Regions from separate parts of the Kitasatospora sp. CMC57 genome, predicted to be linked through region 1. Evidence: predicted binding sites of a transcription regulator. Region 1 holds the regulator's gene; each other region holds the start of a gene.
What was found. The regulator HrcA, encoded in region 1, represses chaperone genes, less so after heat shock. The targets are predictions, from matches to a motif close to TTNGCACTCNGNNNNNCNGAGTGCNAA.

Region 1 (9,878 bases):
ACAACCTGCCCGAGCAGACCGAGGAGGTGCTGGAGGCCGACGGCTGGTTCCACACCGGTGACATCGGCGAGCTGGACGGCGGCTACCTGCGGATCACCGACCGCAAGAAGGACATGTTCAAGACCTCGGGCGGCAAGTACGTCGCGCCCAGCGAGGTGGAGGGCAAGTTCAAGGCGGTCTGCCCGTTCGTCAGCAACATCCTGGTGATCGGCAACGGCCGGAACTACTGCACCGCCCTGATCGGCCTGGACGAAGCGGTGATCATGCCGTGGGCCGCCGAACACGGCCTGGCGGGCCGATCCTACGCCGAGGTGGTGGCCTCCCCGGAGGTGAACCAGCTGATCGAGGGCTTCGTGCAGCGCCTCAACGGCGACCTGCAGCGTTGGCAGACGATCAAGAAGTTCACCCTGCTCCCGCGCGACCTGGACATCGAGCACGGCGAGCTGACCCCGAGCCTGAAGATCAAGCGCCCGGTGGTCGAGCGGACCTACGCCGACGCGGTGACCGAGATGTACGCGGGCACGGTCGAGGCCTGAGGGCCCGGGTCCGGTACGGCCCACCCGGGTCGTACCGGACAATGGGTGCATGCCCTCCGCACTTCCCGACGGTGAACCGCTGCCGTCCGACGGTTCACTGCCCGGCTCCGCCCTCGACGGGCTGGGCGGGCGGCCGTTCGGTTTCTACCTGCACGTGCCGTACTGCGCCAGCCGCTGCGGCTACTGCGACTTCAACACCTACACCGCGACCGAGCTGCGCTCCTCCGGCGCGGTGGCCTCGCAGGAGACGTACGCCGACAACCTGGTGGCCGAGGTCCGGCTGGCCCGGCGGGTGCTCGGTGACGTGGACCTCCCGGTCGAGACGGTCTTCCTCGGCGGCGGCACCCCGACCCTGCTGCCCGCCGGTGACCTGGTGAAGGCGCTGGCCGCGATCCGGGACGAGTTCGGCCTGGCCCCCGGCGCCGAGGTGTCCACCGAGGCCAACCCGGAGTCGGTCGACCCGGCCTACCTGGCCGAGCTGCGCGAGGGCGGCTTCAACCGGCTCTCGTTCGGCATGCAGAGCGCCAAGCCCCACGTGCTCCAGCTGCTCGACCGGCACCACACCCCCGGCCGCCCGGAGGCCTGCGTCGCCGAGGCCCGCGCGGCCGGCTTCGAACATGTCAACCTGGACCTGATCTACGGCACCCCCGGCGAGTCCGACGACGACTGGCGGGCCTCGCTGGACGCCGCGATCGGCGCCGGGCCCGACCACGTCTCCGCGTACTCGCTGATCGTCGAGGACGGCACCAAGCTGGCCGCCCGGGTCAAGCGCGGCGAGCTGCCGATGATAGACGACGACGTGCACGCCGACCGCTACCTGATCGCCGAGGAGGCGCTGAGCGCGGCCGGCTTCTCCTGGTACGAGGTGTCCAACTGGGCCATCTCCGAGGCCGGCCGGTGCCGCCACAACGAGCTCTACTGGACCGGCGCCGACTGGTGGGGTGCGGGCCCCGGCGCCCACAGCCACATCGGCGGCGTCCGCTGGTGGAACGCCAAGCACCCCGCCGCGTACGCCCAGGCGCTCGCCGAGGGACGTACCCCGGGCCAGGGCCGCGAGGTCCTCCCCGAGGAGGACCGCCGGGTCGAACGCATCCTGCTGGAGCTGCGCCTCCGCGAGGGGTGCCCGCTCTCGCTGCTCACCGCCGACGGGCTGGCCGCCGCCGAACGCGCCCTGGCCGACGGCCTCTTGGACCACGACGCGTACGCCGACGGCCGGGCCGCGCTCACGCTGCGCGGGCGGCTGCTGGCCGACGGGGTGGTCCGCGACCTGGTGGACTAGGGCCTGTCCGGACCGGGCCTAGGGCAGCGTCACGAAGTCGATCAGCTCTTCCACCCGGCCCAGCAGGGCCGGGTCGAGGTCGCGGTAGGAGTCGACCGAGGCGAGGATGCGCTTCCAAGCGGCCGGGGTGTCCTCGGGCCAGCCGAGGCGGCGGCAGACGCCGAGCTTCCACTCCTCGCCGCGGGGGACGTCGGGCCAGGCGGGGATGCCGACGCTGGCGGGCTTCACGGCGGCCCAGACGTCGATGTAGGGGTGGCCGACGACCAGCACCTCGGTGCCGGTGACCTGCTGGGCGATCCGGTGCTCCTTGGTGCCCGGCAGCAGGTGGTCGACCAGGACGCCCAGGCGGCGGCCCGGTCCGGGCGCGAACTCGGCGACGATGGCGGGGAGGTCGTCGATGCCCTCCAGGTACTCGACCACCACGCCCTCGATCCGCAGGTCGTCACCCCAGACCCGTTCGACCAGTTCGGCGTCGTGCCGTCCCTCGACGTAGATCCGGGACTCCCGGGCGACCCGGGCCCGGGCGCCGGGGACCGCGACCGACCCGGAGGCGGTCACCTTGGGGCGGGTGGGTGCCGGGGCCGCGGCGGTCGGCCGGACCAGGGTGACCACCCGGCCCTCCAGCAGGAAGCCGCGCGGCACCAGCGGGAACACCCGGTGCTTGCCGAACCGGTCCTCCAGCGTGACGGTGAATCCCTCGGCGGTCCGCTCGCAGCGCACCACCGCGCCGCAGAAGCCGGTGGCCGCCTCCTCCACCACCAGATCCCGTTCGGCCGCCACCTCGGGGGCGGGCTGCTGCCGCTTCCACGGCGGGGTCAGATCGGGGCCGTACTCCCTGCTGCGCATTCCACCGAGTCTACGAGAGCTGACCCGCCGTCACCCGGCGTAGCGGGAGCTGATCGCCAGGACGTCGGCCGCCGCTTCGCGGACGGCCTCGGCGTGCCGCAGCCGGACCGGTCCGCCCTGGTGGCCGCGGGGGCGGACGCCCCGGTCGGCGAGCAGGTAGACCACCCGCAGCGTGCGCATCGTGCTGGAGACGTACGCGGGGACCGGGCCCGGCCGCCCGGCCCGGAAGTCCTCCGCCACCGGGCCCAGCCAGTCGACCGACTGGCGTTCCGTCAGCTGGTCACGGGTCAGCACCAGGGCGATCGCGCAGCCGAGCCGGTCGTCCTCCATCGCGTAGAACACGGACCGGACGGCCGCGGAGCCCGGGCGCGGGCAGATGGCGGCCGTGTGACAGAGTGCGGCCGACTACGGATTCGGTGGGGGACAGGTGCGCACACGGCAGGCAGTGGTGGTCATGGCCGCGCTGGCGGTACTCGGCACATCGGCTTGCTCGGTGGGCCCGGCCGGCTCGGCCGGTCATCCGACGCCGTCCGCCCGGCGGTCGTTGCGGGCCGGACTGCTGACCCAGGACCGGCTGCCCCAGGGTTTCGAGCTGCTGTCGGCGCAGGTCGACTCGACGACGACCGGCGCCCCGCACCAGCCCGCCTCCACCGATTCGCTCGCGCAGATGCCGTGCTCCGAACTGGGCGTCGAGTCCTTCATGACGGTGCATGCCCCTCCCCTGGAGGACGTGGCGGTCGGCCTGCAACGGAATCCGCCCGACGAGACCGACGACGGGTGGTTCGGGCAGGAGTCGCTCGACCGGTACGCACCGGGCCGGTCGGCCGAGGTGATGGCCGCCGTCCGCGCTGCCGCTCAGCGCTGCGCCTCCTTCACCAGCACGCTCGCGGGCGGCACCCAGGTCCAGGAGACCGCGTCCGTGACGGCGGCCGGGGTGGCGGCCGACGACGGACTGGTGCTCCGCATCGTCTCGGCGTACCCCGGCGAGGCCGATCCGTTCGTCACCGAGACCGGCTTCGTGCGCGAGGGCGACGTGATCCTGATGGTGCAGCAGGTGGTGGCGCAGAAGCCGTCGTCGGGCGTGACGACCGTCCTCGCACCCGCCGTGGCGGCCTACCGCGCGGCCGCGGCCGGCTGACCGTCAGAGCCCCGGTGCGCCCCAGACCGGGAACCAGCGGGTGAGGTCCTGCTCGATCCGCAGGTCGTTGCCGAGCATCGCCTTGACCTGGAGCTCCAGCGGGTTGTCGCGCTTCTCGCCGGGGAGCGGCGCGAAGGGGTAGAAGGTGCCGCGCTTGTAGAGGTAGACCAGGCCGAGCGGGCGGTCGGCGGCGTTCCGGAAGCCGACGATGGAGCAGAGCAGCTGCGGGCCGAAGCCGTTCGCCTCCAGCTCGCTGTTGACCGCGTGCAGGTCGTTGACCAGGTCGGGGAGTTCCTCCGGGGTGTGCCGGGCGAGCAGCCAGGAGTAGCCGTACGAGTCCTGGGAGACCTCGACCGGGATGCCGCCCCGTTCGGTGTCGGCGTCCAGCAGGGCGCGGATCTGGCCGGCCACCTCGGTGAAGGCGGCACCCTCGACGGCGGCGAAGCAGACCGAGCCGAAGCCGGTGGGGCGGAAGCCGGCGGCGGCCTCCAGGGTGAGGGCGGCGGACGGTACGCCGAAGAGCTGGTCCAGGTCGGGCCGGACCGGCTTGCTGCGGCCGAAGAGCGCGTCCAGGAATCCCACGTGGGCTCCTCAGCGGCCGAGCTCGGCGGAGATCCGGCCGAGCTGCTCGAGCCGCTGCTCCAGCGACGGGTGGGTGGACATCAGCTGGCTCGCGGCCTCCCGGGCGCTCAGCGCGGGGGCGAAGTAGAAGGCGTTGTACGGCTGCGCCCGGCGCAGGTCCTCGCTCGGGATGGCGGCGATCTGGCCGGTCACCTTGGTCAGGGCGGAGGCCAGCGCACTGGGCCGCCCGGTGAGCTGGGCGGCTGCCCGGTCGGCGGCCAGCTCGCGGTAGCGGGAGAGCAGCCGGGTGAGCAGGAAGCTCGCGGCGTACACGACCATGCTGATCAGCGGAATCAGGATCATGGCGAGCGCGGCGTTGCTGTCGTTGCTGCGGCCGCGTCCGTTCATCAGGCCGCCGTACAGCGCGATCCGGGTGATCACCCCGGCCAGGACGCCGAGGAAGCCGGCGATGGTCATCACCGCCACGTCCCGGTGCGCGACGTGCGAGAGCTCGTGCGCGAGCACGCCCTCCAGCTCCGCCGGCTCCAGCCGCCGGAGCAGGCCGGTGGTGACGCAGACCACGGCGCGCTCGGGGTTGCGGCCGGTGGCGAAGGCGTTCGGCATGTCGGTGACCGTCACCGCGACCCGGGGTTTGGGCATGTCGGCCAGGGCGCACAGGCGGTCGATGGTGCCGTGCAGCTGCGGGAACTCCTCGGGGGTCACCTCGCGGGCGCCCATCGCCCGCTGGGTGATCCGGTCGCTGAACCAGAACTGGGCCACGAACAGCCCGCCGGAGATCAGCACGATCAGCGGCCAGGCGCCCCGGAGCAGCACGATCAGCAGCCCGGTGAAGCCGACGTAGAGCAGTCCGATCACGAACATCGTGGTGACCATCCGACCGGTCAGCCCGCGGTCGGGCGCGAAGCGGGAGTGCTGGCCTGACGACATGACTGCTCCTTATGTCGGCATCTGTCGCTTTCGATGCTGCCACTTGCCGGGGGCATTCGGTGGGTGGCAGGGGTTGGACACGGGGCGGACAGCGGCAAGGATCACCAGGGCGGACCGTTCCTGCCGTCGGAGTGGGGCCTTACACTGGCAGCTACTGTCCTGGCACTCTGCCCACTTGAGTGCCAGGGGCCCGGTCAGGACGGATGCGGAGACGGAGGTGCGTGGCCATGTACAGCGAGCGGCCGTTGGACGAACGCAAGCTCGCGGTGCTGCGCGCGATCGTCCAGGACTACGTCGGCACGGAGGAGCCGGTCGGCTCCAAGGCCCTCGTCGAGCGGCACAACCTCGGCGTCTCCCCCGCCACCGTGCGCAACGACATGGCGGCCCTGGAAGAGGACGGCTACATCCACCAGCCGCACACCAGCGCGGGCCGGATCCCCACCGACAAGGGGTACCGGCTGTTCGTGGACCGGCTGGCCGAGGTCAAGCCGATGACGGCCCCCGAGCGCCGGGCGATCCGGCACTTCCTGGACGGCGCGGTGGACCTGGACGACACGGTGGCCCGTACGGTCCGGCTGCTCGCGCAGCTGACCCGACAGGTCGCGGTGGTCCAGTACCCCTCGCTGTCGCGTTCGACGGTGCGTCACGTCGAGCTGGTGGCGCTGGCCCCGGCCAAGGTGATGCTGGTCCTGATCACCAACACCGGCCGGGTCGAGCAGCGGATGGTCGACTGCCCCGGGGCGGTCGGCGAGACGGTGCTGGCCGATCTGCGCGCCAAGCTCAACACCCAGGCGGTCGGCCGGCCGCTGCCCGAGGTGCCCGGTCTGCTGGAGGACCTGCCGGCGGCCTTCGAGCCCGCCGACCGGCCCACCGTCAGCACCGTGCTGGCCACCCTCTTCGAGACGCTGGCCGAGCAGAACGAGGAGCGGATCATGCTGGCCGGCACGGCCAACCTGACCCGCTTCGGCCACGACTTCCCGCTCACCATCCAGCCGGTGCTGGAGGCCCTGGAGGAGCAGGTCGTCCTGCTCCGTCTCCTGGGTGAGACGGCGGACGCGGGGATGACGGTCCGGATCGGCCACGAGAACGCCTACGAGGGGCTCAATTCCACCTCCGTGGTCTCGGTCGGTTACGGTTCGGGCGATCAGAGTGTCGCGAAGCTGGGTGTGATCGGACCGACCCGGATGGACTACCCGGGCACAATGGGGGCGGTGCGAGCGGTGGCACGGTACGTGGGTCAGATCCTGGCCGAGTCCTAACAGAGCACTGTCAGACCAGTCGCAGCACTTCTAGAGGCGGAACAAGCGGAGCATTTGGTGGCCACGGACTACTACGCGGTACTCGGCGTCCGACGGGATGCGGGGCAGGACGAGATCAAGAAGGCGTTCCGGCGCCTTGCCCGCGAACTGCACCCGGACGTCAACCCGGACCCCAAGACGCAGGAGCGGTTCAAAGAGATCAACGCCGCCTACGAGGTGCTCTCCGACCCGGCCAAGCGCCAGGTCTACGACCTCGGTGGCGACCCGCTGTCGCCCAACGGCGGCGGTGGCGCGGGCGGCTTCGGGGCCGGCGCGGCGGGCTTCGGCTTCTCCGACATCATGGACGCGTTCTTCGGCGCGGCCTCGGGTCAGCGCGGCCCGCGCTCGCGCACCCGTCGCGGCCAGGACGCGATGATCCGGCTGGAGATCACCCTGGAGGAGGCCGCGTTCGGCACCACCAAGGAACTCCAGGTGGACACCGCCGTCACCTGCACCACCTGCTCCGGCGAGGGTGCCGCCCCCGGCACCTCGGCGCAGACCTGCGACATGTGTCGCGGCAAGGGCGAGGTCTCCCAGGTCACCCGGTCCTTCCTGGGCCAGGTCATGACCTCCCGCCCCTGCCCGCAGTGCCAGGGCTTCGGCACCGTGGTCCCGACCCCGTGCCCCGAGTGCGCGGGCGACGGCCGGGTCAGGGCCCGTCGCACCCTCACGGTCAAGATCCCGGCCGGTGTCGACAACGGCACCCGGATCCAGCTCGCGGGCGAGGGCGAGGTCGGCCCCGGCGGCGGCCCCGCCGGTGACCTGTACGTCGAGATCGCCGAGACCAGCCACCCGACCTTCCAGCGGCGCGGGGACGACCTGCACTGCACGGTCACCATCCCGATGACGGCGGCCTCGCTCGGCACGCAGGTGCCGCTGCAGACCCTGGACGGCCTGGAGGAGGTCGACATCCGGCCCGGCACCCAGTCCGGCCAGTCGATCCCGCTGCACGGCCGGGGCATCACGCATCTGCGCGGCGGCGGCCGGGGCGACCTGATAGTGCACGTCGAGGTGCAGACCCCCACCAAGCTCGACCCCGAGCAGGAGGACCTGCTGCGCCGCCTCGCGGTGCTGCGCGGCGAGGAGCGGCCCTCCGGGACGTTCGCACCGGGCCAGCAGGGGCTGTTCTCCCGCCTGAAGGACGCGTTCAACGGTCGCTGAGGCGGCCCCGGTTACCAGGTAAGGCAGACGCATGACCGCCCCCGTGTTCGTCGTGGAGACCGACCGTCTCGCCGGGGCCGCCCCCGGTGGGGTGGTCCGGCTGGACGGGCCCGAGGGGCGGCATGCCGCCGCCGTGAAGCGGCTGGAGCCCGGCGAGGCGCTCACTCTGGCGGACGGGCACGGCCTCGGCGTCGAGGGCACCGTGGCGGCCGTGCACGGCAAGGACGCGCTGGACGTCACCGTGCTGAGCGTCCGTCAGGAGCCGGAGCCCGCACCGCGGATCATCATCGTCCAGGCGCTCCCCAAGGGCGACCGGGGCGAGCTCGCGGTGGAGACCATGACCGAGGTCGGGGTCGACGTGGTGATCCCCTGGGCCGCCTCCCGCTGCATCACCCAGTGGAAGGGCGACCGGGGCGCCAAGGCGCTCGCCAAGTGGCGGGCCACCGCCCGGGAGGCGGGCAAGCAGTCCCGGCGTCTCCGGTTTCCCGAGGTCCGGGAGCTGATGACGACGCGTCAGCTGACGCCGGTGCTGGCCTCGGCGGCGTTCGCGGCCGTCCTGCACGAGGAGGGCTCCGTCCCGCTCGCCACCGCCCCGCTGCCCGGGGCCGGCGACCTGGTCCTGATCGTCGGCCCCGAGGGCGGCGTCTCCCCGGACGAGATCGCCGCCTTCGCCGAAGCCGGGGCCACCCCGCACCGGCTCGGCCCCTCCGTCCTGCGGACCTCCACCGCCGGGGTGGCGGCCGGCGCCCTGCTGCTGGGGCGCACCAACCGCTGGGGCTGAGACCGACCGGCCAAAACCCGGGCTCCGTTCGCGGGGATGCGTTTAGGGTGACGCCGTGACGACCTCTGCGAGCGCGTATCTGCGCCATCCCCACCTGCACGGCGACCTGGTGACCTTCGTCGCCGAGGACGACATCTGGCTCGCCCCGCTGGACGGCGGACGGGCCTGGCGGCTGACCGCCGATCAGGTGCCGGTCAGCCACCCGAGGTTCGCGCCGGACGGGCGGCACGTGGCCTGGACCTCGACCCGGGACGGTGCGCCGGAGATCCACGTGGCGCCCACCGGGGGCGGCCAGTCCCGCCGGCTGACGTACTGGGGTGCGCCGAGGACCAGGCTGCGCGGCTGGACCAGGGACGGCCGTCCGATCGCGGTCTCCAGCGCCGGGCAGGCGACCTCGCGCCGCAGTTGGGCGTTCGCGATCCCGCTGGACGGCGGCGAGCCGGTCAGGCTGCCGTACGGGCCGATCGGCGGCCTGGCGCAGGATCCGGACGGCGAGCGGACGCTGCTGCTGGCCCCGCTGGGCACCGAGCCCGCGTACTGGAAGCGGTACCGGGGCGGCACGACGGGGAAGCTGTGGATCGGTGCGCGCGAGTTCGAGCGGGTGCACGCCGGGCTGGCCGGCAACATCGACTCGCCGCTCTGGGTCGGGGACCGGATCGCCTTCCTCTCCGACCACGAGGGCGTCGGGCAGCTGTACTCCAGCCTTCCCGACGGCACCGACCTGCGGCGGCACGGCGACGGGGCCCCCTACGATCAGGGCTTCTATGCCAGGAACGCCACCACCGACGGCACCCGGATCGTCTGGCACAGCGCCGGCGACCTGTGGATCCTGGACGACCTGGCGGGCGCCGCACCGCGCCGCCTGGAGATCGTGCTCGCGGGCCCCCGGACGGGCCGTCAGCCCCGGCCGACCCCGGCCGCCGGGCAGCTGGAGACGGTGACGCCGGACCGGACCGGCCGGGCCAGCGCGGTCGTGGTGCGCGGCAGCGTGCACTGGCTGACCCACCAGGAGGGCCCGGCCCGGGTGCTCGCCGAGACCCCGGGCGTCCGCCACCGGCTGGCCCGGATCGTGCCGGGGCAGGACGGCGGCCAGGGCGTGGTGTGGATCACCGACGCCGAGGGCGACGACGCGGTGGAGTACGCCCCCGCCGTGCTCGGCACCGAGCGCCGCCGGTTCGCCGCCGGGCAGCTCGGCCGGGTCCTCGGCCTGGCGGTCTCGCCGGACGGCGGGACACTGGCGCTGGCCTCGCACGACGGCCGGGTGCTGCTGCTCACGCTCGCCGACGGCACACTGCACCAGCTGACCAGGAGCGGCCACGGCGAGGTGTCC
Region 2 (9,878 bases), 1.7 Mb from region 1:
GGCCTGGTCGAGGACCGGCCCTACAAGATCTTCGGGGCCCAGGCCGAGGGCTGCTCCCCGGTCTCCGCCGCCTTCAAGGCGGGCCACGACGTGATCCGCCCGGTCAAGCCGGACACCATCGCCAAGTCGCTGGCGATCGGCAACCCGGCCGACGGCCCGTACGTGCTGGACATCGCCCGCCGCACCGGCGGGGCGGTGGAGGACGTGACGGACGCCCAGGTGGTCGACGCGATCAAGCTGCTGGCCAGGACCGAGGGCATCTTCGCCGAGACCGCCGGCGGGGTGACCATCGGCGTGCTGAAGAAGCTGGTCGAGACCGGTCAGCTCGACCCGTCCAAGGAGACCGTCGCGATCAACACCGGTGACGGTCTGAAGACCCTGGACGCCGTCGCCGAGGCGGGCCTGACCGCCACCATCCGCCCGACGCTGGACTCCCTCCGCGCCAGCGGAATCCTCGACCAGCACAGCCGCGCCGCCGGTCTCGCCGCCTCCGCCTGATCCCCCCTCACCTCCCCGCTAGGAGCCCGCGCATGAGCGCCACCGTCCGCATCCCGACCATCCTGCGCACCTACACCGGCGGCGCCGCCGAGGTCACCGCCGAGGGCGCCACCCTGGGCGCCGTCATCGCCGACCTGGACGCCAACCACCCCGGCATCGCCGCCCGGGTGCTGGACGACGCGGGCAAGCTGCGCCGCTTCGTCAACGTGTACGTGAACGACGACGACGTGCGATTCGCCGAGGGTCTGGAGACCGAGATCAAGGACGGCGCGGGCATCTCGATCATTCCCGCGGTGGCCGGCGGCTGCTGAACTCCGGCACTCCGCGGAATGCCGTCGAGCCGCCGCCGGTACCGGAATCGCTATTTCCGGTACCGGCGGCGGCTCGCCGTCGTCGAGTGGAAAGTCGGGTGGAAATCCGGGTGGGCGCGAGGGAGTAGAGTGCGACTCGAGTCGGCGAATCCGCTCCAGCCGCCGCCAGTTCCACGCACCGTCAGCCGATCGCGTACGCAAGGCCCGTCCGGCCGTTGAGACATCCGCCGGACCGCGTGAGACAGAAGATGTCAGGCAAGCGTCAGAAATCTGGCCGCATTTTGCGGTGATGAGTCCGCTATGCCCGGAGTGAATTGCCGCATTCTGCCGCTTTCCTCCCTCGATATCCCATTCGACCGCTCCTGAATTCAGCAAGGTGGGCCCTGTTGCAGAGGGCGTCTGTCCGGATACATTCAGCCGCGATCGACGCATTCACCCGTCGGCCGGACCGCCTCGCGGTGGCCCGGTGGGGCGTTTGCGGCGTGCACGGCTGCGCCCAGGGGGGGTTCCCTCGGGCGTGCCTGTTCAGACCTGGGCCCGCATCCTGCGGGTCCGCGAAGGGCCAGCACAGCACAAGGGGAGTTCGGAATGGCTCAGGGCACCGTCAAGTGGTTCAACGCGGAGAAGGGGTACGGCTTCATCGCGGTCGACGGTGGTGCGGACGTGTTCGTCCACTACAGCGCGATCCAGATGGACGGCTACCGCACCCTCGAGGAGGGCCAGCGGGTCGAGTTCGAGATCTCCCAGGGACAGAAGGGCCCGCAGGCGGACATGGTCCGTACGCCGGCGGTCTGATCCTTTCCGAACCTCGGAGTCTCGGCTCGGCCAACGAGCTGGCGTCACCTGCTCGGTCCGCAGGCCCGTACGACACCCGTCGTACGGGCCTGCGGCGTTCCCGTCCGGAGGACGCCACTACCACGGTGGGGCTTGCACTCGATACCCGAGAGTGCTAATCATTGGCGTTAGCACTCACAGCATGAGAGTGACAACGGACCGGGTCGGTGAGGCCCCCGGGAGCGGTAGGGGACAAGACCCCCGCACACCAGGGCCGTCCGTCGCGGGCGCCCCTCGGTCCGGTGCAGTCGACCGTGTCCTGGAGGACCACTTCCGATGGCCAAGATCATCGCTTTTGACGAGGAAGCTCGCCGCGGACTCGAGCGTGGCATGAACCAGCTTGCCGACGCCGTCAAGGTGACGCTGGGCCCCAAGGGCCGCAACGTCGTCCTTGAGAAGAAGTGGGGCGCCCCCACGATCACCAACGACGGTGTCTCCATCGCCAAGGAGATCGAGCTCGAGGACCCGTACGAGAAGATCGGTGCCGAGCTCGTCAAGGAGGTCGCCAAGAAGACCGACGACGTCGCGGGCGACGGCACCACCACCGCCACCGTGCTGGCCCAGGCGCTCGTGCGCGAGGGTCTGCGCAACGTCGCGGCCGGCGCCAACCCGATGGCCCTCAAGCGCGGCATCGAGAAGGCCGTCAAGGCCGTCTCGGACCAGCTGCTGGCCCAGGCCAAGGATGTCGAGACCAAGGAGCAGATCGCTTCGACGGCCTCCATCTCGGCCGCCGACACCCAGATCGGCGAGCTCATCGCCGAGGCCATGGACAAGGTCGGCAAGGAAGGCGTCATCACCGTCGAGGAGAGCAACACCTTCGGTCTCGAGCTCGAGCTCACCGAGGGCATGCGCTTCGACAAGGGCTACATCTCCGCGTACTTCGCCACCGACCTGGAGCGGATGGAGACCTCGTTCGAGGACCCCTACATCCTGATCGCCAACTCCAAGATCGGCTCGGTCAAGGACCTGCTCCCGCTGCTTGAGAAGGTCATGCAGAGCGGCAAGCCGCTCGTCATCATCGCCGAGGACGTCGAGGGCGAGGCCCTGTCGACCCTGGTCGTGAACAAGATCCGTGGCACCTTCAAGTCCGTCGCCGTCAAGGCCCCGGGCTTCGGTGACCGTCGCAAGGCCATGCTCGGCGACATCGCCATCCTCACCGGTGGCACCGTGATCTCCGAGGAGGTCGGCCTCAAGCTCGAGAACGCCGGCGTCGACCTGCTGGGCACCGCCCGCAAGGTGGTCATCACCAAGGACGAGACCACCATCGTCGACGGTGGCGGCGAGAGCGACCAGGTCGCCGGCCGGGTCAACCAGATCCGTGCCGAGATCGAGAACTCCGATTCGGACTACGACCGCGAGAAGCTCCAGGAGCGCCTGGCGAAGCTCGCGGGCGGCGTGGCCGTCATCAAGGCCGGTGCCGCGACCGAGGTCGAGCTCAAGGAGCGCAAGCACCGCATCGAGGACGCCGTCCGCAACGCGAAGGCCGCCGTCGAGGAGGGCATCGTCGCCGGTGGTGGCGTCGCGCTGCTGCAGGCCGGTGTCGTGTTCGACAAGCTGGAGCTCGAGGGCGACGAGGCCACCGGTGCCAACATCGTCCGCGTCGCGCTGGAGGCCCCGATCAAGCAGATCGCGGTCAACGCCGGCCTCGAGGGTGGCGTCGTCGTGGAGAAGGTCCGCAACCTGCAGGCCGGTTGGGGTCTGAACGCCGCGACCAACGAGTACGTCGACCTCATCGCCGCGGGCATCATCGACCCGGCCAAGGTCACGCGCTCGGCGCTGCAGAACGCCGCCTCCATCGCGGCGCTCTTCCTCACCACCGAGGCCGTCATCGCCGACAAGCCCGAGAAGGCCGGTGCCCCTGCGGGCGGCGGCATGCCGGGTGGCGACATGGACTTCTGATCCTCCTGAGGATCAGTCGGTTCCGAACGTCCGTCAGGGCGGTCTCCCCTTCACCGGGGAGGCCGCCCTGCGGCGTTTCACCCTCGTGGATGATGACGCCGCCCAACGGCCCAGGACCTGGCCCGCTTTCCGCGGGCCGTCTCCGGCTCTTGAGCAGCTGCGGGACAATGGTGGGATGAGTGCCACCGACATCGAAGCCGCGCTGCACGCCGCGCGGGCGCTGATCCTTGCCGACCTGACCGCTCGGGACGTGGCCGACCCGCAGGTGGTGTCGCTGGTGGAGGACGCCGTGACCCACCGGCGGTGGTGGTTGGAGCAGTGGCCGGACGGGACGGACTACGTGCTCGGGCTGGTGGCGCAGGACGTGCAGGACAAGCTGCTGGAGGCGTACGGGCGCTGGCCGCTGTGCGAGGCGTGTGCGGCCGAGGGGGACCCGCACGCGCTGAGCGTGGAGCCGGAGCTCGGGCCCGAGCCGCACTGGATGTGCGGCAAGGAGGCGACCGTGGTGGCGCCGGTGGGTGCGCTGTCGTGATCCTGATCGACCTGCCCTCCCTGCCCGGCATCGGGCAGGAGACGCCCTGTCCTGGCCGGGGCACGGGAAGCACTGGTCGGTGAGCGACGCCTCGTACGAGGAGCCGCACGCCTTCGCCGAACGGTTGGGCGCCCCCGCGCGCGGTTTCGAACGTGACCTCCCCCAGCCTTCGGCCGGGGGCCCCTTGGACATCCCGGCCGCCTGGTACGAGAAGGCGGTCGGGCCCGGCGCGCAGCCGGTGGGTAGCAAGGAGCTGGTGGCCCGGCTGACCGCGGCCGGACTGCGGCGGCGGAAGGCCGGTCGCGGGGTCAGCGCTCCAGGAGCATGAGTTCGGCTGCCAGGTTGCGGCGGGCGGGCTCGTCGTAGCGCTCCCGGGCGTCGGTCGTCCGGTAGAGCGCGGGCAGGGTGAGGAGCTGGCGCAGGATGGCGGCCCGGCCCTCGCGGAAGGCGTCCTCGGGGACGAAGGCGTACTCCGCGCGGACGGCGGCTGCGTAGGCGGCGTACTGCTCGGGGGTGCCGCCGAGGACGGCGAGGTCGGCGTCGCAGAGCACCTCGCCGTTGCGGTCGCCGGGAGCGGGGTGGTGGCCGACGGTGAGCCGGACCAGGCGGGCGACCTCCTCGGTCAGCGGCTCGGCGAGGCCGGCCTCGCGCAGGGCGCGGACGGCCAGTTGGGCGCTGCGCTCCTCGTTCTCCGACCGGTCGGGCTTGTAGACGGCGTCGTGGAACCAGGCGGCCAGCCGGATGGCGTCCGGGTCGTCGGCGTGTCCGGCGAGCGCGTCGATCTGGTCGAGGACGGCCGCCAGGTGCTCGGTGCGGTGGTAGTGCCGCTGCGGTTCGGCCCAGCGGGCCAGCAGGTCGCGGCCGTACGGCTCCGGGTCGACGGTGGCTCCGGCGCGGAGCAGCAGGGCGGTCCAACGGTCGAGCAGCTCGGTCGTCATGACGGGCATTCTTCCCGACGGCGCACCGGCGGTCGCTGCCGCCGTCCGCCGTATGTTCGGGCACGGCGCCGGAGCGGTTCTGCCGGGCGCTCGCCGCGCCGGGAGGCGCAGGGCGGACTGATCCGTTCCACTGCGCAGGGGGCTCGCCGACGGGCCTCCTGATGTGGCAGGGTAAGCAATATGTCTAGACCAATGTTCGAAGTGATCGCGTTGACGGCGGAGGACGCCCGGGCTGCTCAGGCGGGCGGTGCCGACCGACTCGAACTGGTCACCGACATGGCCGCGGACGGGCTGACGCCCTCGTCGGCGGACTTCGCCGCGATCCGGAACGCGGTCGACCTGCCGCTCCGGGTGATGCTCCGGATCCGGGACGGCTTCACCCCCGGCAGCCTGGACGAGCTGCGCGCGCGGGCCGCCGCGCTGCGCTCCGAGGGGGCCGAGGAGTTCGTCTTCGGGTTCCTGGACGCCGACGGTGCGGTGGACCTGGCCGCGACCGAGGCCGTCGCAGAGGCCGTGGCGGGCTGCCGCTGGACCTTCCACCGGGCGATCGACCACAGCCTGGACCGGGCCGCCGTCCGGGCCGCCGTGGGCGATCTGCCGGGCCTGGACACCTTCCTCACCTCCGGCTCCGCAGCGGGGGTGAGCGCGGGCGGGGAGGTGCTGGCGGGCGAACTCGCCAAGTCCGGTGACCCCGGCTACCGGCAGGAGATCCTGATCGGCGGTGGTCTCCGGGCCGAACACGTCCCCGGTCTCCGGGCGGCCGGCTTCGACGGCTTCCACGTCGGCGGGCCCGTGCGCCGCAACGGCTGGGCGACTCCGGTCGACCCCGCCAAGGTCGCCGCCTGGCGGGCGCTGATCGACGCGTGAACGCGGGGGCTCCCTGCCGGTGTGCGGCGCCGCCCGCGACGGAGCCGCACACCGGCAGCGGCTAGCGCAGCTGCTCCGGAAGTGGCTGGGCGTGCAGCACCGCCAGCCCGGAGACCGCCCGGGTGAGGGCGACGTAGAGGCGGCGCAGGCCGGTCCGTTCGTCGGGTTCGCCGGCGACGACGGCGGCCGGTTCGTCGAGGACCACGTAGTCGTACTCGAGGCCCTTGGCGAGGGAGGCGGGGACCAGGGTGAGGCGGGCGTCGGCGCTGGTCTCGGTGCCGGGGTCGAGGAAGGGCAGTCCGGCGGCCGTGAGTGCTTCGGCCAGCGCGGGGATGCGGGCGTCGGCGGCGATCAGACCGGTGGAACCCTCGCGCTCCAGCGCACTGCGGCAGGCCGCGACCAGGGCCGCGTCCAGCGCGTCGGCCTCGACCTGACGGAGGCTCAGCGAGCCGGGCGCGTCACGGACCGAGGTGGCCGGTGCGAGGCCGGGGGCGATCGCGGGCAGCAGCCGGGAGGCGTACGCGATCACCTCCTCGGGCACCCGGAAGCCCTTGGTCAGCTCCTCGACGTGGGCGGTCGGCTTGCCGAGGTGGTGCAGGGCCTCGGCCCAACTGCCGGTCGCCCAGGGGGTGGTGCCCTGGGCCAGGTCGCCCAGCACGGTGGCGGAGCCGGTGCTGCACCGGCGGCCGACGGCGCGGTACTGCATCGGTGAGAGGTCCTGCGCCTCGTCCAGGACGACGTGACCGAGTGAGGCGGTGCGCTGGACCAGGTCGGCGGTCTCGTCGACCAGCACCGCGTCGGCGGCGGTCCAGGGGGCAGTCCGCACCGAACGGGTGGGCCTGGTCCAGCGGATGGTGGCCTGCTCCTCCTCGGTCAGGACCCCGTCGGCGCAGCTCGCCAGGAACGCGGCGTCGGTGAGCAGCCGGTGCACCAGCTTGGCCGGGTCGACCGGCGGCCAGCACTGCTTGACCATGGCCTTGACCTGCGGATTACGGGCCACCGCGTCCTGCACCCGGTCGTCGGGGGCCTCGCCGTCCTGTTCCATCTTGAGCAGGATCGCGTGCGCCAGCCGCTGCGGCAGCGCCTCGCCCGCCGCGCCGTAGCGGATCTCCCGTCCGCGCAACTCCTCGATGATCTCGACGAGTTCGTACACCGGCAGGCGCCAGCGGCGGGAGCCGCGGACCACCACGAGCGGTTCCGTCGGCAGGCTGATGCCGGACCGGACGGCACGCCGCAGCACCTCGGCCATCCGGGCGTCGCCCTTGAGGCGGGCGGCCTCGGACGGGTCCTCGGCGCGGATCTCGACGTGCTTGACCAGCTCCTGCACGGTCGCCTGGGCGACGTCCAACTCGCCCAGTGCGGGCAGGACCTGCTCGATGTAGTGCAGGAACGAGCGGTTCGGTCCGACCACCAGGGTGCCGGACTTGGCGAGCCGGTCGCGGTGCGCGTACAGCAGGTACGCGACCCGGTGCAGGCCGACGGCGGTCTTGCCGGTGCCGGGGGCGCCCTGGACGCAGATGGTGCCGCCGATCTCGGCCCGGACGATCTCGTCCTGCTCGGGCTGGATGGTGGCGACGATGTCCCGCATCGGGCCGACGCGGGGCTTCTCGATCTCGGCGGCCAGCAGGGCGGAGGTGCCGTCGGTCTCCGCCGGATCGGTCAGGTGTTCGTCCTCGTACGCGGTCAACTCGCCGCCGGTGTAACCGAACCGGCGCCGCCGGTCGACATCCAGCGGGTCGGTCCTGCTGGCCCGGTAGAACGGCTGGGAGACCGGGGCCCGCCAGTCGATCACCATCGGGTCGCCGGTGGCGTCGTGCACGTGCCGCCGCCCGATGTAGAACCGCTCGCCGCTGCCGCCCTCGGCGGCCTCCTCGCTGATCGCGTGCCGGTAGTCCAGCCGGCCGAAGAACAGCGGGGTGTGCGCCAGGTCGGCGAGTGCGGCGATCCGGTTCTCGATCTGGTTCTGCAGGACGGCGGCGGAGACCCAGGTGCCGGTCACGTCGCGCAGGTCGAGCGACTCGACGTCCGCGCGCATCGCGCGCAGCGCGGCCCGGGAGGCGGCCAGGTGGTCCCGTTCGCGCTGGAGCAGCGGGTCGATGGGCGGCGGGTCAACGGTGGGGGAGTGCACAGCGAACCTTCCCGGCCACCCGGCGCGGGGTGGCGGTCTCGTCGTTAGCTCACGGTGAAGAAACCGCCCGGTTGCCGACCGGACGGGCTCCCACGGCTGCCGTGACGGCACCACGCTTCGGGAGGGGGCAAGATCGGAGATCCTAGACCTGCCCCCGCCCGGGGCGCGAATCGTTTTCGCGCCCTGACGCCCCGCTAACTGGACCCCTACAGGACCTCGTCCGCGTCGATGATCCGGTAGGCGTAGCCCTGCTCGGCCAGGAAGCGCTGCCGGTGGGCGGCGAAGTCCTGGTCGACGGTGTCCCGGGCCACCACCGAGTAGAAGTGCGCGGAGTGTCCGTCCGCCTTCGGGCGCAGCACCCGGCCGAGGCGCTGGGCCTCCTCCTGCCGGGAGCCGAAGGTGCCGGAGACCTGGATCGCCACCGTCGCCTCGGGCAGGTCGATGGAGAAGTTGGCCACCTTGGAGACCACCAGCACGCTGATCTCCTTGGTGCGGAACGCCTCGAACAGCTTCTCGCGCTGTGCGTTGCTGGTCTCGCCCTTGATCACCGGCGCGTTCAGCACCTCGCCCAGCTCGTCCAGCTGGTCGATGTACTGACCGATGATCAGGGTCTGGTCCTTCTCGTGCTTCTTGACCAGGGCCTCCACCACGCGCCGCTTGGTCGCGGTGGTGGCGCAGTACCGGTAGCGCTCCTCCGGCTCGGCGGTGGCGTAGGTCAGCCGCTCCGAGTCGGTGAGGGTGACCCGGACCTCGCAGCAGTCGGCGGGCGCGATGTAGCCCTGCGCCTCGATCTCCTTCCACGGCGCGTCGAACCGCTTGGGCCCGATCAGCGAGAAGACGTCGCCCTCCCGGCCGTCCTCGCGGACCAGCGTGGCGGTCAGGCCGAGCCGCCGCCTGGCCTGGAGGTCGGCGGTGAACTTGAAGACCGGCGCGGGCAGCAGGTGCACCTCGTCGTAGACCACCAGGCCCCAGTTCCGCGCGTCGAACAGCTCCAGGTGCGCGTAGGTGCCCTTCCGCTTGGTCGTCATCACCTGGTAGGTGGCGATGGTGACCGGGCGGATCTCCTTCCGCGTCCCGCTGTACTCGCCGATCTCGTCCTCGGTCAGCGAGGTCCGCTTCACCAGCTCGTGCTTCCACTGCCGGGCCGAGACGGTGTTGGTCACCAGGATCAGCGTGGTCGACTTGGCCTCCGCCATCGCGGCCGCGCCGACCAGCGTCTTGCCCGCGCCACAGGGCAGCACCACGACACCGCTGCCGCCGTGCCAGAAGCCCTCCACCGCCTGCTGCTGGTACGGGCGCAGCGTCCAGCCGTCCTGCTCCAGCTCGATCGGGTGCGCCTCGCCGTCCACGTACCCGGCGTGGTCCTCGGCCGGCCAACCCAGCTTGAGCAGAACCTGCTTGATCTGGCCGCGCTCCGAGGGGTGCACGACCACGGTGTCCGGGTCGAGCCTGGCGCCCACCAGCGGGGCGATCTTCTTCGACTTCAGCACCTCCTCCAGCACCGGCCGGTCGGTGGTGCTCAGCACCAGCCCGTGCACCGGGTGCTTGGACAGCTGCAGCCGCCCGTACCGGCCCATGGTGTCGGCCACGTCCACCAGCAGCGCGTGCGGCACGGGGTAGCGCGAGTACGTCACCAGAGCGTCCACCACCTGCTCGGCGTCGTGCCCGGCGGCCCGGGCGTTCCACAGCCCGAGCGGGGTGACCCGGTAGGTGTGGACGTGCTCGGGCGCCCGCTCCAGCTCCGCGAACGGCGCGATCGCACGGCGGCAGTCGGCTGCCTTGGGGTGGTCGATCTCCAGCAGCAGGGTCTTGTCGCTCTGGACGATCAGCGGTCCGTCGTTCACACGCGTCCCTTTCGGGCAGGGGTGGCC
Region 3 (9,878 bases), 630 kb from region 1:
CACCGGACTCACGCACCTCCTTGATCCGCTGCTTGATCAGCTCGGCCTCGATCGGCGCCGAGTAGATCTCCTGCAGCCGACGGGTGGCCACCGCCTCGTCCGACATGCTGGCGATCTCGTCCAGCAGCGGCTGCGGGTCCTCGTACCGGGTCCACAGACCCTCCAGGTTGAGCACCCCGAGCCCGCCGAGCCGGCCGATCTCGATGGCCTGTGCGGGCGAGACCACGCTGTCCATCGGCGCTGCCAGGAACGGCAGCTCGAACCGGTAGGCGTCGATCTGCCACGCGATCGAGACCTCCTTCGGGTCGCGCGTACGGCGGCTGGGGACGACGGCGATGTCGTCGAAGGAGTACGCCCGGCGGCCGCGCTTGCCTCGCCCGATCTCGATCTCAGTCACTTCGAGCCCTTCCTGCACATGCTTTGCTGGTCGCCCCAGTATCCCGCACCCGTGCCGCCGGGCGTGACCACCGCAGACGTGGGGGCGCAGGGAGCCGCGCGGATCGGAGGGTGGATCACCTGCGAGCCGGGCTCCGAGAGCCGGTCGCACGTGCTGCCCCGCCGACTCGCGCGGCTCCCCGCGCCCCTGGTCAGCCGCTCGCGCGGGCGCGCTCAGCGCCCGTGGTAGTTCGGCGCCTCGACGGTCATCTGGATGTCGTGCGGGTGGCTCTCCTTGAGCCCCGCCGAGGTGATCCGGACGAACCGGCCCTTGGACTCCATCTCGGCGACGGTGGCCGCGCCGACGTAGCCCATGGTCTGCCGCAGCCCGCCGACCAGCTGGTGCAGCACCGCCGACAGCGGGCCGCGGTAGGGCACCTGGCCCTCGATGCCCTCGGGCACCAGCTTGTCGTCCGAGGAGACCTCGGCCTGGAAGTAGCGGTCCTTGGAGTACGAGCGGCCCTGGCCGCGCGACTGCATGGCGCCCAGCGAACCCATGCCCCGGTACGACTTGAACTGCTTGCCGTTGATGAACATCAGCTCACCTGGCGACTCCTCGCAGCCCGCCAGCAGCGAACCGAGCATCACGGTGTCGGCACCGGCGGCCAGCGCCTTGCCGATGTCGCCGGAGTACTGGAGACCGCCGTCACCGATCACCGGCACGCCGGCCGCCTGGCAGGCCACCGCCGCCTCGTAGATCGCCGTCACCTGCGGGACGCCGATGCCGGCCACCACGCGGGTGGTGCAGATCGAGCCGGGGCCGACGCCGACCTTCACACCGTCCACGCCCGCGTCGATCAGCGCCTGGGCGCCGTCCCGGGTGGCCACGTTGCCGCCGACCACGTCTACCGCGACGGCCGCCTTGATCTTGGCGATCCAGGACAGCGCGTTGTGGCTGTGGCCGTGCGAGGTGTCCACCACCAGGAAGTCCACCCCGGCGCCGACCAGGGCCTGGGCCCGGTCGAAGGCCTCGGCGGAGGCGCCGACGGCGGCACCGACCAGCAGGCGGCCCTCGGCGTCCTTGGCGGCGTTGGGGTACTTCTCGGCCTTGACGAAGTCCTTGACCGTGATCAGGCCCTTGATCCGGCCCTCGTCGTCGACCAGCGGGAGCTTCTCGATCTTGTGGCGGCGGAGCAGCCCGATCGCGTCCTCGCCGGAGATGCCGACCTTGCCGGTGATCAGCGGCATCGGGGTCATGATCTCGCGCACCTTGCGGTTGCGGTCCGACTCGAAGGCCATGTCGCGGTTGGTGACGATGCCGAGCAGCTTGCCCGACTCGTCCGCGATCGGCACGCCGGAGATCCGGAACTTCGCACAGAGCGCGTCCGCCTCGCCCAGTGTGGTCTCCGGGCCGACCGTGATCGGGTCGGTCACCATGCCGGACTCGGAGCGCTTGACCAGATCGACCTGGTTGGCCTGGTCCTCGATCGAGAGGTTGCGGTGCAGCACGCCGACCCCGCCCTGCCGGGCCATCGCGATCGCCATCCGGGACTCGGTCACCTTGTCCATCGCGGCCGAGAGCAGCGGGATGTTCACGCGGACGTTGCGGGAGACCCGGGAGGAGGTGTCCACCTGGTTCGGGAGCACCTCGGAGGCGCCGGGCAGCAGCAGGACATCGTCGTAGGTCAGTCCGAGCATCGCGAACTTCTCGGGTACGCCTGCGGCGTTGTAGGACATGAGTGGGGACCTTCCGTGGCGGCCGTCGATCTGATCCCGCGCCCGGTGAGGGTGCCGGGCACGCTGCTCTCGAACCGGCACCAGCTAAGACCGCCAAGACACCCGGGCTTGGAGGAACCTCCAACGGAACCCCATGCGCACCCGCGAAACTTTGGCGACCTGCCCAGGCGCCGATACCCCATGGTACTGGCACCCGAATGCCGAACTCGCGCCCCCTTGACAACGCTGCGAGGACCGGATCCCTTCCGCGACCGACGGGCAGGTCAGGAGGGTTCGTCGGTCAGCTCGGCCAGGGCGCGCAGCCGGCTGAGCGCCCGGTGCTGGGCGACCCGGACCGCGCCGGGTGACATCCCGAGCACCTCACCGGTCTCCTCGGCGGACAACCCTGCGGCCACCCGGAGCAGCACCAGCTCGCGCTGGCGGGCGGGCAGGTTGGAGAGCAGCTCCTTGGCCCAGGCCGCGTCGCTGCTCAGCAGCGCCCGCTCCTCGGGGCCGAGCGCGTCGTCCGGCAGCTCCGGCAGGTCGTCGGGCGGGATCACGGTCGAGCCTGGCCCGCGCATCGCGGCCCGCTGCAGGTCGGCCACCTTGTGCGCGGCGATCCCGTAGACGAAGGCCTCGAACGGCCGCCCCTCGTCCTTGTAGCGGGGCAGCGCGCAGAGCACCGCGACACAGACTTCCTGGGCCACGTCGTCCACGTGGTGCCTGGCACCGCCGGGCAGCCGGAGCAGCCGCCCCCGGCAGTAGCGCAGGGCCAGCGGGTGCACGTGCGCCAAGAGGGCCTCGACTGCCGGGCTCTCGCCCGCGACCGCCGCGGCGACCAGGGAGCTCAACTCGACCGAGGCCACCGATGCCGAGGGCGAACCGCCGGCTCGGGGAGGATCGTCGTCGCGCATCGGTCCATGGTGCCTGGTCGGAGCGGAAAACATGGCACCGCGTCCGGAGTTGTGCATCGGAACGTTATGCGCCTCCCCCACCGCCGCCTCCGCCCGCTGGTCCCCGAGGTGCTCCACCCCTCCATGGTGCAGCCTCGGGACCGTAACGTCATACGTCTGAGCGAGCATTAGATCCCCGGCCGGTGAAGGCCGGTCAGCGGACCAGGCCCCAGCGGAAGCCGAGTGCCACGGCGTGCGCGCGGTCCGAGGCGCCGAGCTTCTTGAACAGCCGGCGGGCGTGCGTCTTCACGGTGTCCTCGGAGAGGAACAGCTCGCGCCCGATCTCGGCGTTGCTCCGGCCGTGGCTCATCCCCTCCAGCACCTGGATCTCACGGGCCGTCAGGGTGGGTGCGGCGCCCATGTCGGGGCTGCGCAGCCGGCGCGGGGCGAGCCGCCAGGTCGGGTCGGCCAGGGCCTGGGTGACGGTGGCCCGCAGCTCGGCGCGCGAGGCGTCCTTGTGCAGGTAGCCGCGCGCCCCGGCGGCGACCGCGAGCGCGACGCCGTCCAGGTCCTCGGCCACCGTCAGCATGATGATCCGGGCCCCCGGGTCGGCCGAGAGCAGCCGGCGGACCGTCTCCACCCCGCCCAGGCCGGGCATCCGGACATCCATCAGGACGAGATCGGAGCGGTCGGCCACCCAGCGGCGGAGGACCTCCTCACCGTTCGTCGCCGTGGTCACCCGGTCGACACCGGGGACCGTCGCCACCGCGCGGCGAAGCGCCTCCCGGGCGAGGGGGGAATCGTCGCAGACGAGTACGGATGTCATGACCGTCCTCCGCAGCTGATCCGCGTCACGTTGAGCCTCCTGGCTGGTACGAATCTCTCCGACGCGGCCGAATGGCGAAGGACTCCCGGTCGGACCTGCGGTCTCCCGCGATCGTTCCCGGCGTCCGGCGCCCGCTAACCGCCTCCGCACTTCCAACGACCGTCACTCGAATGAGTTACGGCTTTCAGGGCCATCTCCACCACTGTACGTGGCCGACCCGTCACCGATCGGCCGCATCGCGGTGCACACGCCGCGCATTTGTGCTGATCACACGCATGCCGCGCACCACCGGCGCTTCCGAGCATCCCCCCACGCCCCCGGCGCCACCCGAATGCCACGCCGGTATCAGCCAAACGTCATGCCCTCTTTGTCCGGTTCTATCGCTTCTGTACGGTCATTGACTGTTGTGTGGCTCTGTGAGTGACTTGTCCCAGTGGTTGCCTTAAGTCATATTTCCAGGTGTGCATACCGGTCCATGAAGGGATACAAGAGCCATGGCAGACTTCTCCCGCCTCCCCGGCCCCAACGCAGACCTCTGGGACTGGCAGCTCTCCGCCGCCTGCCGCGGTGTGGACAGTTCGCTCTTCTTCCATCCGGAGGGCGAACGCGGGGCCGCGCGCAGCTCGCGCGAGGCAAGTGCCAAGGAGGTCTGCATGCGCTGTCCGGTCCGGACCGAGTGCGCGGCGCACGCGCTGGCGGTCCGCGAGCCGTACGGCGTGTGGGGCGGACTCACCGAGGACGAGCGTGAGGAACTGATGGGGCGTTCGCGCAACCGGCTGGCCGAGGTTCCCCTCACCCTCCCGGCCGGAATCAGGCGCTGACCCGCCGTCAGGCAATGAAAAAACGTTTCACCACAGACCGTTCCGCCACGGAACCCAGCCCCGGCTACCGGTCGGCGGCCGCCCCGGCGAGCTGATCCAGCATCAGCGCCACGGCCGGGACCTCCGCCAGGTCCGGCAGGGTCAGTGCGACCACCTGCCGCACCGCCGGGGCCCCCGAGGCCCGCACCGGTACGGCGGCCACCCCCGAGTGCCGCACCGCCTCCAGTGCGAGGCCGGGGAGCACCGCGACCCCGAGCCCGGCCGCCACCAGCCCGACCACCGCCGGGTAGTCGTCGGTCGCGAAGTCGATCCGCGGCTCGAAGCCCGCACCCGCGCACAGCTCCACCAGGTGCCCCCGGCACTGCGGACAGCCCGCGATCCACTGCTCCCCCGCCAACTCCGCCAGGTCCACCGGCCTGCTCTCGTCGCTGGCCGCCAACGGGTGGCCGACCGGGAGCAGGCCGACCAGCGGGTCGTCCAGCAGCGGCCGGACCACCAGGTCCGACCAGTCGTTCGCGGCCAGGCTGGCGGCCGCCTCCAGCGCCGCCTCGGCCCGCGCCTCCCGGGCCGTGCTGTGCGGGGCGGGCAGCGTGGCCCCGCCGTTCGAGTCCGGGTACCGGAAGGCCAGCGCCACCTCGCACTCGCCGCTCCGCAACATCACCAGCGACTCCGGCGGCTCCGCCTCCACCAGCGACACGCGCACCCCCGGACGGGCGCCCCGCAGACGGGCGACCGCCGGCGGCACCAGGGTGGAACTCGCGGTCGGGAACGACACCAACCGCACCCGCCCGGCCCGCAGCCCGGTGATCGCCGCCACCTCCTCCTCGGCGGCCGACAGGCCCGAGAGGATGCCGTTCGCGTGCTTCACCAGCACCTGACCCGCCTCGGTCAGCTGCATCCCCTTGCCCGACCTGGCCACCAGCGGGGTGGCCACCGACTTCTCCAGCGCCTTCATCTGCTGGCTCACCGCGGGCTGCGTACAGCCCAGCTCCCGCGCGGCGGCGGAGAACGAACCGCTGCGGGCGACGGCGCGCAGGACACGGAGATGGCGGGCCTCGATCATGCTTCAGTTATAAGGCAAAGCTCAGTGGCACCGTTCAGGGGCTCGGGAACGGCGGTACCACCGTCAACCGGGCCCCTGCCGCCCGGACGGAACGCCGCAGGCCCGGCGCACCGAAGTGGGCCGGGCCTGCGGAGTGGTGACCTGAGGTCAGTGCGAGTGGCCGTGGCCGCCGTGGTTGGCGGGCTCCTCGTCGGCCGGCTTCTCGACCACGAGGGTCTCGGTGGTGAGCAGCAGCGACGCGATCGAGGCCGCGTTCTCCAGGGCGGAGCGGGTGACCTTGACCGGGTCGATGACGCCGGCCTTCAGCAGGTCGCCGTACTCGCCGGTGGCGGCGTTGAAGCCGTGACCGTTCTCGAGCTCCGCGACCTTGTGGGTGATGACGTAGCCCTCGAGGCCGGCGTTCTGGGCGATCCAGCGCAGCGGCTCGGCGAGCGCCTTGCGGACCACGGCGACACCGGTCGCCTCGTCGCCGGTCAGGCCGAGGCCGCCGTCGAGCACCTTCTGGGCGTGCACGAGGGAGGCGCCACCACCGGCGACGATGCCCTCCTCGACCGCCGCGCGGGTCGCCGAGATGGCGTCCTCGAGACGGTGCTTGCGCTCCTTGAGCTCGACCTCGGTGGCCGCGCCGACCTTGATCACGCAGACGCCACCGGCCAGCTTGGCCAGGCGCTCCTGCAGCTTCTCGCGGTCCCAGTCCGAGTCGGTGTTGGCGATCTCGGCCTTGATCTGGTTCACGCGACCCGCGACGGCCTCGGCGTCACCGGCACCGTCGACGACCGTGGTGTCGTCCTTGGTGATGGTGATGCGGCGGGCGCTGCCGAGCACGTCCAGACCGGCCTGGTCGAGCTTGAGGCCGACCTCCTCGGAGATGACGGTGGCACCGGTGAGGGTGGCCAGGTCGCCGAGGATGGCCTTGCGGCGGTCGCCGAAGCCGGGGGCCTTCACCGCGACGGCGTTGAAGGTGCCACGGATCTTGTTGACCACGAGGGTGGAGAGCGCCTCGCCGTCCACGTCCTCGGCGATGATCAGCAGCGGCTTCGAGGTGCCGCCCTGGAGGATCTTCTCGAGCAGCGGGAGGAGCTCCTGGATCGAGGAGATCTTGCCCTGGTTGATCAGGATGTACGGGTCCTCGAGGACCGCTTCCTGACGCTCGGCGTCGGTGACGAAGTACGGCGACAGGTAGCCCTTGTCGAACTGCATGCCCTCGGTGAAGTCGAGCTCCACGCCGAAGGTGTTCGACTCCTCGACGGTGATGACACCGTCCTTGCCGACCTTGTCGATCGCCTCGGCGATCAGGTCGCCGACCTGCTGGTCCTGGGCGGACAGGGACGCGACGGCGGCCACGTCCTCCTTGCCCTCGATCTCCCGGGCGCTGGCGAGCAGGTGCGCGGAGACGGCGGCGACGGCCTTGTCGATGCCCTTCTTCAGGGCGGCGGGACCGGCACCGGCGGCGACGTTGCGCAGACCCTCGTTGACCAGGGCCTGGGCCAGCACGGTGGCGGTGGTGGTGCCGTCACCCGCGACGTCGTTCGTCTTGGTGGCGACCTCCTTGACGAGCTGCGCGCCGAGGTTCTCGTACGGGTCGTCGAGCTCGACCTCACGGGCGATGGTGACACCGTCGTTGGTGATGGTCGGGGCGCCGAACTTCTTGTCGATGACGACGTTGCGGCCCTTGGGACCGATGGTCACCTTGACGGTGTCGGCCAGCTTGTTCACGCCACGCTCGAGCGAGCGGCGGGCGTCCTCGTCGAACTGCAGGATCTTCGGCATGATTCCGTTTCCTAAAGGGGTCTACTGACGACGTGAGCCAACAACCGCGCCCCGGGCCCCTGTCACTGGTGACAAGAATCCGGGGCGGGCTGGTACGTCTTACTTCTCGATGATGGCGAGAACGTCGCGCGCCGAGAGGACCAGGTATTCCTCACCCTGGTACTTGACCTCGGTGCCGCCGTACTTCGAGTACAGGACGATGTCGCCGACGGCGACGTCCAGCGGGAGACGCTGGCCGTCCTCGAAGCGACCCGGACCGACGGCCAGGACGACGCCCTCCTGGGGCTTCTCCTTCGCCGTGTCCGGGATGACCAGGCCGGAGGCCGTGGTGGTCTCGGCGTCGAGCGGCTGGACCACGATGCGGTCCTCGAGCGGCTTGATGGCAACCTTGCTGCTGGCGGTCACGTCCGAGCTCCCCTTCGGAGATTACGGGGTTGTTCTTCAGGTAGGTGGCGATGAGTACGGGTCTGCCGTCGCGGGGGTCAGACTCGCTTCATCGCGTTAGCACTCACCCGGTGGGGAGTGCCAGGAACGACCATAGGCGGCCGTTAGCACTCAGTCAACCAGAGTGCCAACGGCGTGGCCCGGAGAACCGCCGGAACCGAGTACGCGTACTCATGTACGAAGCCGCCCCCGCTGGGCAGAATGGCCGCCATGCCCACTGCCAGCCACCACCCCCGGCCCGCCCTCGGGACCGACCTCGCCACGGCGTTCGGGCTCCTGGCTCTCACCGCGGCGGGCGGCTGGTACGCCTTCCTCCTGCTGGCCTTCAGGAACTGGGGCGGCCAGGAGGTCGGGCCGCAGCCGTACGACTGGACGCCGATCCTGACGATCGGTGCGCTGGCCCTCTGGCTGCTGGCCGTGACGGCGCTCGCCTGGCGCGGCCGGCTGCGGGTCACCGCCGTGCTGCACGGTCTGCTGCTGACCGGCGTGCTGCTGACCGGCGCGGCGAACTACACGTACCAGCACCGGCACGACAACGAGCAGAGGCCGGAGCCGCTGCCCTCGAACTACCAGCCCTGCTTCAGCGGCAGCGGACGGTGCAACTGATCCGGCCGGGCAGAATGAGCCCGTGGAGATCGAATCGTTCCGTGCCCTGCTGACCGACCAGGGGCAGGCGCTGCTGGCCGAGCTGCGCGAGTTCAAGCCCGGCGAGGAGCTCGCGCTGGCCACCCGGCTGCGCAGGGCGCACCCGGCGGAGCTGGTCAGTGCGGCCCTCGCGCAGGCGGCGCTGCGGCAGCGGGCCCGGGCGAAGTTCGGCGCGGACGCGGACGCCATGTACTTCACACCGAACGGGGTCGAGCAGGCCACCCGGCGCAGCGTCGCCGAGTGGCGGGCCGGGCGGTTCGCCGCGCTGGGCGTGCGGCGGCTGGCCGACCTGTGCTGCGGGATCGGCGGGGACGCGATCGCGCTGGCCCGTGCCGGGATCGCCGTGCTGGCGGTCGACCGGGACGAGCTGACCTGCGCGGTCGCCGAGGCGAACGCCGCCGCCCTGGGGCTCTCGGAGCTGATCGAGGTGCGTTGCGCGGACGTGACCGAGGTGGACGTCACCGGCTACGACGCGGTCTTCACCGACCCGGCGCGCCGTACGGCGCGCGGGCGGGTCTTCGATCCGGAGGCGTACTCCCCGCCGCTCTCCTGGGCGGTCGAGGTGGCCCGCCGCACCCCGTACGGGGCGCTCAAGGTGGCACCCGGCATCCCGCACGAGCTGGTGCCCGAGGGTGCCGAGGCGGAGTGGGTGTCGGACCACGGGGAGGTCAAGGAGGCAGTGCTCTGGTTCGGCACCGGGGCCACCGAGCCGCACCGGGCCACCCTGCTGCCGGGGTCGCACACCCTGACGGGCGGTCGCCTCCCCGACCCGGCGCCCGGGCCGGTCGGGCGCTACCTGTACGAGCCGGACGGCGCGGTGATCCGGGCCCACCAGGTGGCCGAGGTGGCTGGGCAGGTGGAGGGCCGGCTGATCGACCCGATGATCGCCTACCTGACCTCGGACCGGCTGGTCGCGACGCCGTACGCCCACGCGTACGAGCTGACCGACGTGCTGCCGTTCCAGGTCAAGCGGCTCAAGGCGCTGCTGAAGGAGCGCCGGGTCGGCACCGTGGTGATCAAGAAGCGCGGCATCGCGATCACCCCGGAGGACCTGCGCAGGCAGCTCAGGCCGAGCGGCCCGAACACCGTCACGGTGATCCTCTGCCGGACCGACCGGGGCCCGCTGATGATGCTGGGTCAGCCCGTCGGCGGCTGAACGTAGTCCTCCAGGCGCGCCACCGCGAAGCCCTGCTCCTGGATCCGGCGCAGCAGTTCGGCGAACATCTCGGTCATCGTCTCGCCCTTGAGGTCCTTGGGCCCCCGGAAGTGCGCCAGCACGATGTCACCGGGCTTGAGCTTCTTGTCGGCGGCCTGGTACTGCATGT

Region 2: a site for HrcA is predicted at 1,736-1,762, ahead of groL (chaperonin GroEL). Genes of this name have one in related genera too.
Region 3: a site for HrcA is predicted at 8,013-8,039, ahead of groES (co-chaperone GroES). Genes of this name have one in related genera too.

What each region holds. Positions count from the first base shown of each region.
Region 1 is NZ_AP035881.2:5,006,654-5,016,531, forward strand. It holds gene ACKUU6_RS22455 (AMP-dependent synthetase/ligase) at 1-536, shown strand, start outside; gene hemW (radical SAM family heme chaperone HemW) at 586-1,815, shown strand; gene ACKUU6_RS22465 (DUF3097 domain-containing protein) at 1,834-2,661, opposite strand; gene ACKUU6_RS22470 (hypothetical protein) at 2,692-3,003, opposite strand; gene ACKUU6_RS22475 (hypothetical protein) at 3,089-3,799, shown strand; gene pspAB (PspA-associated protein PspAB) at 3,803-4,381, opposite strand; gene htpX (zinc metalloprotease HtpX) at 4,391-5,308, opposite strand; gene hrcA (heat-inducible transcriptional repressor HrcA) at 5,536-6,567, shown strand; gene dnaJ (molecular chaperone DnaJ) at 6,625-7,767, shown strand; gene ACKUU6_RS22500 (16S rRNA (uracil(1498)-N(3))-methyltransferase) at 7,799-8,548, shown strand; gene ACKUU6_RS22505 (S41 family peptidase) at 8,604-9,878, shown strand, end outside.
Region 2 is NZ_AP035881.2:3,281,397-3,291,274, reverse strand. It holds gene thrC (threonine synthase) at 1-498, shown strand, start outside; gene ACKUU6_RS14450 (ubiquitin-like small modifier protein 1) at 531-809, shown strand; gene ACKUU6_RS14445 (cold-shock protein) at 1,398-1,604, shown strand; gene groL (chaperonin GroEL) at 1,920-3,542, shown strand; gene ACKUU6_RS14435 (hypothetical protein) at 3,718-4,074, shown strand; gene ACKUU6_RS14430 (DUF4031 domain-containing protein) at 4,061-4,402, shown strand; gene ACKUU6_RS14425 (HD domain-containing protein) at 4,383-5,012, opposite strand; gene ACKUU6_RS14420 (copper homeostasis protein CutC) at 5,193-5,879, shown strand; gene ACKUU6_RS14415 (HelD family protein) at 5,941-8,007, opposite strand; gene ACKUU6_RS14410 (DNA repair helicase XPB) at 8,214-9,851, opposite strand.
Region 3 is NZ_AP035881.2:4,377,802-4,387,679, reverse strand. It holds gene ACKUU6_RS19755 (GuaB3 family IMP dehydrogenase-related protein) at 1-397, opposite strand, end outside; gene guaB (IMP dehydrogenase) at 610-2,112, opposite strand; gene shbA (RNA polymerase sigma factor ShbA) at 2,376-3,005, opposite strand; gene ACKUU6_RS19740 (response regulator transcription factor) at 3,199-3,810, opposite strand; gene ACKUU6_RS19735 (WhiB family transcriptional regulator) at 4,305-4,631, shown strand; gene ACKUU6_RS19730 (LysR substrate-binding domain-containing protein) at 4,696-5,694, opposite strand; gene groL (chaperonin GroEL) at 5,842-7,464, opposite strand; gene groES (co-chaperone GroES) at 7,564-7,869, opposite strand; gene ACKUU6_RS19715 (DUF6234 family protein) at 8,119-8,514, shown strand; gene ACKUU6_RS19710 (THUMP-like domain-containing protein) at 8,537-9,709, shown strand; gene ACKUU6_RS19705 (polysaccharide deacetylase family protein) at 9,691-9,878, opposite strand, start outside.